Linked DNA regions of Ketobacter sp. MCCC 1A13808. The protein of the gene in region 2 interacts with the protein of the main gene of each other region in a pairwise test. Links are inferred from orthologs where the notes say so. Each region holds a gene or a part of one and is shown on either strand. Other genes may lie near its edges.

Region 1 (4,605 bases), on a different replicon or contig from region 2:
TGGCTCCACTTCAAAAATCACGTTCGCCGGTGCCGGTCTGGCTTTTATGGGTACTTCGGAAGAAAACCTGAAGTACTTTAAAAAGCACCTCGGAATGGTGACGATTGGACCTGATAAGGTGAATCAACTACGTCACGTGAAGTTCTTCGGGGATTTTGACGGTTTAATGACGCATATGGATAAACATGCCGAATTACTGAAGCCCCGCTTTGACGCGGTTTTGCAGCATCTTGAGGACGGCCTGAAGGGGTCGGACATGGGTGGCTGGACTGTGCCGGAAGGCGGATATTTCATATCGTTCGATTGCTTGCCCGGTTTGGCCAAAGAAATCATTGCCTTGGCCGCTGCTGTTGGGGTGAAGTTAACGCCTGCGGGTGCAACATTTCCCTATGGGCTTGATCCGGAAGACAAGAATATTCGGCTCGCACCCAGCTTTCCTGCTTTGTCCGATATCAATAAAACCATGGAAGTGTTCGTGGTGTGCGTGAAACTCGCGTCAATCAGGTTGAAACTGCAAGCTGAATAGCGTTTGCAGATCATTCTGATCACCGTCGTAAAAGGCCTGTGCTCCCTTCGTGTTGACAGGCCTTTTTTATTTTTTGCAACAGGCTTTGTGTTATATTCAAAGCATCTATGAGACTAACCCGCGCTAGAAGGTAGCCCTATGATTCCAGTAGTACTCTCAGGTGGAAGTGGTTCAAGATTGTGGCCTCTTTCCCGATCTTCTCATCCCAAACAGTTTCTGCCGCTTTGTTCTGATCAGTCAATGGTTCAGGAAACCCTGACTAGGCTTTCGCGATCGGTTGCCAGCCAAAGCCCGATTTTTGTGACGGCAGAAGATCAGCGCTTTTTGTTGGCTGAACAGATTCGTAGTCTTGGTGTTAGTGATTCCAGAATTATACTTGAACCCGCTCGACGCAATACCGCTCCGGCCATTGCGCTGGCTTGCTTATGCGCCTTGGAGCAAGATCCTGAAGCCGTGGTGTTAGTCCTTCCTTCTGATCATCACATTAAAGACCAGCCTGCCTTTCATGAGGCGCTGGCGTTAGCTAATGCCGCCGCACTGGAAGGCAAGCTGGTTACGTTCGGGATCGTACCGAGCAAGCCTGAAACCGGGTACGGTTACATCAAAGTGGGTAACCAGAAATCAGGGCCCTCTCGCCCGATAGCCGCTTTTGTTGAAAAACCGGACTTTGAAACCGCTAAACAATACGTGGCTGATGACCACTATTACTGGAATAGCGGGATGTTTGCTTTTCGTGCCGACTTATACCTGAGTGAATTGGCCAAGTTTAATCCTGATATGATAGCGGCCTGCAGAGCCGCGTGGCAGAACAAGTCCCTGGATCTGGATTTTGTGCGTATCGGTACCGATGACTTTTTGAAAAGCCCGGAAGATTCGATTGATTACGCCGTCATGGAAAAAACCGATAAAGGTGTCGTCATTCCGCTGGATGCCGGCTGGTCGGATGTGGGGTCTTGGCAGTCCTTGTGGGAAGTGAAGGAGGGCGATGAGTTTGGGAATGTGTTTGAGGGGGATGTACTGGCATTGGACACAGAGAACTCAATGGCTATTTCCCAGAGTCGGTTGGTGTCCTTATTGGGCGTAAAGAACATAGCCGTTATCGAAACCCGTGATGCAGTATTGGTCGCGGATATTGATCAGGTCCAGCGGGTCAAGAATATCGTTAAAACCATCGAAGAATCCGGGCGCACCGAACATGAATTTCACCGTGAAGTGCACCGGCCTTGGGGTAAGTTCGATTCCGTGGATGCCGGTGGCCGTTACCAGGTGAAGCGAATCACCGTTAAGCCGGGCGCGCGGTTATCCACCCAGTTACATCATCACCGTGCCGAACATTGGGTCGTCGTGCAGGGGACTGCGAAAGTTAGGCGTGGTGACGAAACAGTCATGATCAGTGAAAATGAGTCCGTTTATATCCCGCTTGGTGAGGTGCACTCGCTGGAGAATCCGGGCAAAATTATGCTGGAAATCATTGAAATTCAGACCGGCGCGTATTTGGGCGAAGATGATATTATTCGCCTGGATGATACTTACGGCCGGGGTAATAACGATTAGACTCCCCTTATAGGTAACAGTGCGCAAATTCAAAGTTCATTCAAAGTACCAGCCGGCGGGCGATCAGCCCACCGCCATAGCCAGTCTGGTGGAAGGCCTTAATGATGGGCTTTCTCATCAGACGCTGTTGGGGGTCACCGGTTCCGGTAAAACCTTTACTATCGCCAATGTGGTGGAGCAGATTCAGCGGCCGACAATGGTCATGGCCCACAACAAGACGCTGGCAGCTCAATTGTACGGCGAGTTTAAAGAGTTTTTCCCTGATAACGCTGTTGAATATTTCGTTTCTTATTACGATTATTATCAGCCGGAAGCCTATGTGCCTTCATCCGATACCTTTATAGATAAAGACTCCTCGGTTAACGAGCATATTGAGCAAATGCGGTTGTCTGCTACGAAAGCGTTGCTGGAGCGGCAAGATGTGTTAATTGTTGCAACGGTGTCCGCGATCTATGGTTTGGGTGATCCGGGGAGTTACCTGAAAATGGTCTTGCACCTGGACCGTGGTGATCCGATTGATCAGCGCACGATTCTGCGTCGATTGGCGGAGCTACAATACACCCGTAACGACACGGATTTTTATCGTGCGAATTATCGCGTGCGTGGAGAAATCATCGATGTGTTTCCCGCGGAATCTGAGCGAGAAGCGCTGCGAATCGAGTTGTTTGATGACGAAATAGAGAACCTGTCCTTGTTTGATCCGCTGACAGGAGAGGTGTTGCAGCGCTTACCTCGTTATACGATCTATCCTAAATCCCATTATGTTACTCCCCGCGAAACCGTGGTGGGCGCGATCGATAATATCAAAACCGAGTTACATGATCGGTTGGCGTTCTTCAGTAACGAAAGTAAATTGGTGGAGCACCAGCGTCTAGGGGAACGTACCCGTTATGATCTGGAAATGATGCAGGAGCTGGGGTATTGCACCGGAATAGAAAACTATTCCCGTTATCTCTCAGGGCGTGGTGCCGGAGAACCACCTCCGACGCTGTTTGATTATCTGCCCGATAATGCGCTTGTGGTAATCGATGAATCCCATGCGACGGTGCCCCAGATAGGCGCCATGTATAAAGGTGACAGGTCGCGCAAAGAAACACTGGTTCAGTATGGGTTTCGTTTGCCCTCTGCTTTGGATAACCGGCCCCTGCAGTTTGAAGAATGGGAGGCCTTATGTCCGCAAACGATTTTTGTTTCCGCTACACCGGGCAATTACGAGGCGGAGCACCAGCAGGCCGTTATCGAGCAGATTGTGCGGCCCACCGGTTTGGTCGATCCACAGATAGAGATTTTGCCCGCTACCACACAGGTGGAAGATTTGTTATCTCAAATCTCTGCGACCATTGCCAAACAAGAGCGGGTCCTGGTAACCACCTTAACCAAGCGCATGGCAGAAGATTTGACGGATTACCTGGCTGAGCACGGAGTACGTGTACGCTATCTGCACTCGGATATTGATACCGTGGAGCGGGTAGAAATTATCCGGGATTTACGCTTAGGCGAGTTTGATGTGCTGGTGGGCATTAATCTGTTGCGCGAAGGTCTGGATATGCCGGAAGTCTCTTTGGTGGCAATTCTGGATGCCGATAAAGAGGGCTTCCTGCGTTCTGAGCGTTCCCTGATTCAGACTATCGGACGCGCAGCCCGGAATCTGAACGGGCGGGCCATACTCTATGCAGACAAGATAACCAATTCTATGCGCAAGGCGATGGACGAAACAGAGCGTCGCCGCAACAAGCAGACGGAGTTCAACAAAGCGAACGGCATTACCCCCGCCGGGATCAGAAAATCCGTTGAGGATATTATGGAGGGTGCTCGTGCGCCGGGCGGTAATCGTAAAAATCTGCGGAAAGTGGCTGACCGGAGCGGTGAATATAAAGTGGATATTGCCTCGATGGAGCCGCGTCAGGTAGCGGCAATGATCAAGGAGCTTGAGCAAAAGATGTTTAAGAGTGCGAAAAGCCTGGAATTTGAAGAAGCCGCCCGTATCCGTGATGAAGTTCAGCGATTGAAGGATCTAGCCTTTATCCAATAGTTAGGCAGGGTAGGTAGCTATGCTATGATTCTGCATCTACGAGCTAGTATTAATATTGAAGTACAACGAACTATTTGAATAGCGAGGAACGCATCTTATGAAAGTTCTGGTGACCGGAGCGGCTGGATTTATCGGTTCCACTCTTTCCCACAAATTGTTGGATAGAGGCGATGAGGTTATTGGTCTGGATAACCTGAATGACTACTATGATGTGTCATTGAAAGAGGCAAGATTAAAGCGGCTTCAGGATCGCAATGGATTCACCTTTGTTAAAGCATCGCTGGAAGACCGGTCTGCAGTGGAACAGATGTTCAAGAAAGAACAGCCTCAAAAGGTGGTCAATCTGGCGGCTCAGGCGGGTGTGCGCTATTCCATTATTAACCCCTACGCCTACATTGAGGCGAATGTGGTTGGGTTTATAAACATTCTGGAAAATTGCCGTAACAACAAGGTTGAGCATCTGGTTTATGCATCCACCAGCTCTGTGTATGGC
Region 2 (3,357 bases):
GATAACACAATTTTAGGTTGTAGCGGGCTATGTCTACACGGCGGTTATTAAATATGTAATAAAGCAACCCGCAGCTGCGGCCAATTGCACGCATCACCGGCAGCGGCAGATTAGAGCAGCAAAAGATAAAGCATCGAAGTGCAGAATGTTGGAATTTATACGTCTTTTTCAAAGTATTTAAGCTGGCCTTGTGATTCGATTTATTTGTGGTTCGATAGAATCGGCTTTAGGAATCGACCCGTATGGGATTGTCGTATTTTCGTTAATTGCTCTGGTGTACCTTGTGCAATTATTTCCCCGCCACCGCTACCGCCTTCCGGTCCGAGATCAATCACCCAGTCTGCCGTTTTTATGACGTCCAGGTTATGTTCAATGATTACCACGGAGTTGCCTTTATCTCTGAGGTGATGCAATACAACAAGAAGCTGTTTTATATCATGAAAATGAAGCCCGGTTGTGGGTTCATCAAGAATATAGAGGGTGCTGCCGGTGTCCCTTTTGGAAAGCTCCTTGGATAGCTTGACCCGTTGCGCTTCCCCGCCTGAAAGTGTAGTGGCCGACTGGCCCAGTCTAATGTAAGAAAGACCTACATCGACCAATGTCTTAAGTTTACGTGCTATAACCGGAATATTCTCGAAAAACTCGTGTGCTTCCTCCACCGTCATCGCCAGTACTTCGGTGATGTTTTTGGTTTTATAGCGAATTTCCAAGGTCTCACGGTTGTAGCGTTTGCCCTTGCATACATCGCAAGGTACATACATATCAGGTAGAAAATGCATTTCCACTTTAATGACACCATCGCCCTGACAGGCTTCACACCGTCCGCCTTTGACATTGAAGCTAAACCGGCCTGGCCCGTAGCCCCTGGAGCGCGATTCCTGAGTTCCAGCAAACAGCTCCCTTATGGGCGTAAATAGTCCCGTGTAGGTTGCCGGGTTCGATCGGGGTGTGCGGCCGATCGGGCTTTGATCTATATCGACGACTTTGTCGAAGTGGTCGAGCCCCTCGATGGACGTGTGGGGAGCGGCTTTGTGTGTGGTTGCGCCGTTTAGTAAGGTTGTTGCTAACGGAAAAAGAGTGCTGTTTATCAGGGTTGATTTACCCGACCCGGATACGCCAGTTATGCAAGTCATTAATCCTACCGGTAGATGAAGATCTACCGATTTTAGATTATTACCCTGAGCGCCCTTGATGATGAGTGTGCGTTCAGGGTCGATGCTTTTGCGCAGGGCTGGAATGTCGATTTTTTTAGTGCCCTTTAGATACTGCCCAGTAAGGGATTTGCGGCATGACATGATTTGTTCTACCGTGCCCGCTTTTATTACCTCACCCCCGTGGACGCCGGCACCAGGCCCTATATCAATGACAAAATCAGCGGCGCGGACCGCATCCTCATCGTGCTCCACTACAATGACGGTGTTTCCCATATCCCGCAAGCGGGTGAGCGTGGCAAGTAGCCGCTCGTTATCTCGTTGGTGCAAGCCAATAGACGGCTCATCAAGGATGTAGAGCACGCCCACCAAGCCTGCTCCAATCTGGCTGGCAAGCCGAATGCGCTGTGCTTCTCCCCCGGAGAGGGTTTCAGCTTTGCGGTTGAGAGACAGATAATCCAAGCCCACATTGACCAGGAATTGCAGCCGCTCGCGTATTTCCTTAAGTATTTTTTCCGCTATTTCGCCTTTCTTGCCCTGAAGCTTTAGGGCCTTAAAATATTCTAGTGATTCGCCAACCGGTAATTTAATGACATCAGGTAATGTGGCCGATTCTATGTACACATGGCGTGCAGATCGGTTAAGCCGAGAGCCGTTACAGGTTCTGCAATCCGCCACACTTAGGAATTTGGATAGCTCTTCCCTGACCGCGTCCGATTCGGTCTCGCGGTAGCGCCGTTCCATGTTGGGGATGATGCCTTCAAATGGGTGATTGCGGGTGATGGCATCGCCACGGTCATTCAGGTAATGGAACGGCACCGAATCGGTTCCGGTGCCATGGAGAACGGCCTGGCGGGCTTTTTTGTTAAGTTTGCCAAAAGGTTTGTCAATGTCGAAACCGATGTGCTCCGCCAGTGAGCGTAGCATTTGAAAGTAGTAGATACTGCGCCGGTCCCAACCTTTAATTGCGCCTTCTGCCAGGCTGAGCTCGGAAGAAACTACTATGTTGTCTTCATCGAAAAACTGATTTACTCCCAGCCCATCACAGGTGGTGCAGGCGCCTGCGGGGTTGTTGAAGGAGAACAGCCTGGGCTCCAGCTCGCTGAGATTGTAGTTGCAAACCGGGCAGGCGAATTTGGAAGAGAATAGTGATTGTTCTTTGGGAGAGTCCATATTGACCACCAAAGCGGTACCCGTCGTCAGATTCAAGGCTGTTTCAAACGACTCCGCAAGGCGCAATTCCAAGCCTGCTTTAACTTTGAAGCGATCAACCACAACTTCAATCGTGTGCTTGCGTTTCTTATCCAGTTTCGGGGTTTGATCCAGATCCACCACAATGCCGTCTATTCGCGCTCGAACAAATCCGTCAGCACGTAGCTCCTCGAATAAGTGGAGGTGCTCCCCCTTTTTGTCCTGTACCACCGGTGCCAGCAGCATGTAACGATTTTCCGCTGCTAACGCCATCACATCATCTACCATCTGGCTGATGGTCTGTGCTTCCAGGGGAAGGTCGTGGTCTGGACAGCGAGGAGTGCCTACGCGGGCATATAAAAGACGCAGATAGTCGTAGATCTCAGTGATGGTGCCAACAGTGGATCGGGGGTTATGAGAGGTGCTTTTTTGTTCTATGGATATGGCAGGAGAGAGCCCTTCAATATGATCAACATCCGGCTTCTCCATCAATGACAGGAATTGTCTGGCATAGGTAGATAGGGATTCTACGTAACGTCTTTGACCTTCTGCGTAAAGCGTATCGAAGGCCAGAGAGGACTTGCCTGAACCTGACAAGCCAGTAATGACAATAAACTTGTCGCGCGGAATGTCCAGGCTGATATTCTTTAGGTTGTGAGTGCGTGCGCCACGTACTTGGATGGTGTCCATCGTTACCCCCGCCAATGAAAACCCGCAAGTATAAAGGGATTGTACAGCGGGAACTACTTAATAGATGGCTTGAGCCGGATTGTGGATCTGATAAGAGGGTTAAAAGGGCCTGTTACACAAACTAAATGTACTTTGTGGATCATTGGTCAGCGCCAGCACTTCGGGAGAGAGGGTATCAGTGGTAGAATCCTGCCCAATTTGATCGGATAAGATTTTTTGATGAACTCTTCAGAAGCTCGAGCCACATGGTCCCTTGCCAGCCTATTCGGGTTGCGTATGTTGGGCTTGTTTATGATATTGCCTGTTTTTGCCATTTATGGTGAGC

What was found. Proteins that work in one complex are often made in the same cells at the same time.
Region 1: the proteins of uvrA (region 2) and uvrB interact in binary tests that used the Escherichia coli proteins (3 or more experiments, as listed by UniProt). The link is inferred for Ketobacter sp. MCCC 1A13808 from one-to-one orthologs.

Annotation. Positions count from the first base shown.
Region 1 is NZ_VRKW01000005.1:259,519-264,123, forward strand. Bases 1,619-4,605 are described here. They hold uvrB (excinuclease ABC subunit UvrB), read left to right. Parts: upstream 1,619-2,099; coding sequence 2,100-4,112; downstream 4,113-4,605. Other genes in these bases: FT643_RS12400 (mannose-1-phosphate guanylyltransferase/mannose-6-phosphate isomerase), read left to right, coding at 1,619-2,080; FT643_RS12410 (NAD-dependent epimerase), read left to right, coding at 4,210-4,605. Outside these bases: FT643_RS12395 (aminotransferase class I/II-fold pyridoxal phosphate-dependent enzyme), read left to right, coding at 1-526; more of FT643_RS12400, read left to right, coding at 665-1,618. UniProt on the Escherichia coli protein: The UvrABC repair system catalyzes the recognition and processing of DNA lesions. A damage recognition complex composed of 2 UvrA and 2 UvrB subunits scans DNA for abnormalities.
Region 2 is NZ_VRKW01000019.1:14,789-18,145, forward strand. It holds uvrA (excinuclease ABC subunit UvrA), read right to left. Parts: upstream 3,033-3,357; coding sequence 201-3,032; downstream 1-200. Other genes in the region: FT643_RS20965 (lysophospholipid acyltransferase family protein), read right to left, coding at 1-172; FT643_RS20975 (MFS transporter), read left to right, coding at 3,252-3,357. UniProt on the Escherichia coli protein: The UvrABC repair system catalyzes the recognition and processing of DNA lesions. UvrA is an ATPase and a DNA-binding protein. A damage recognition complex composed of 2 UvrA and 2 UvrB subunits scans DNA for abnormalities.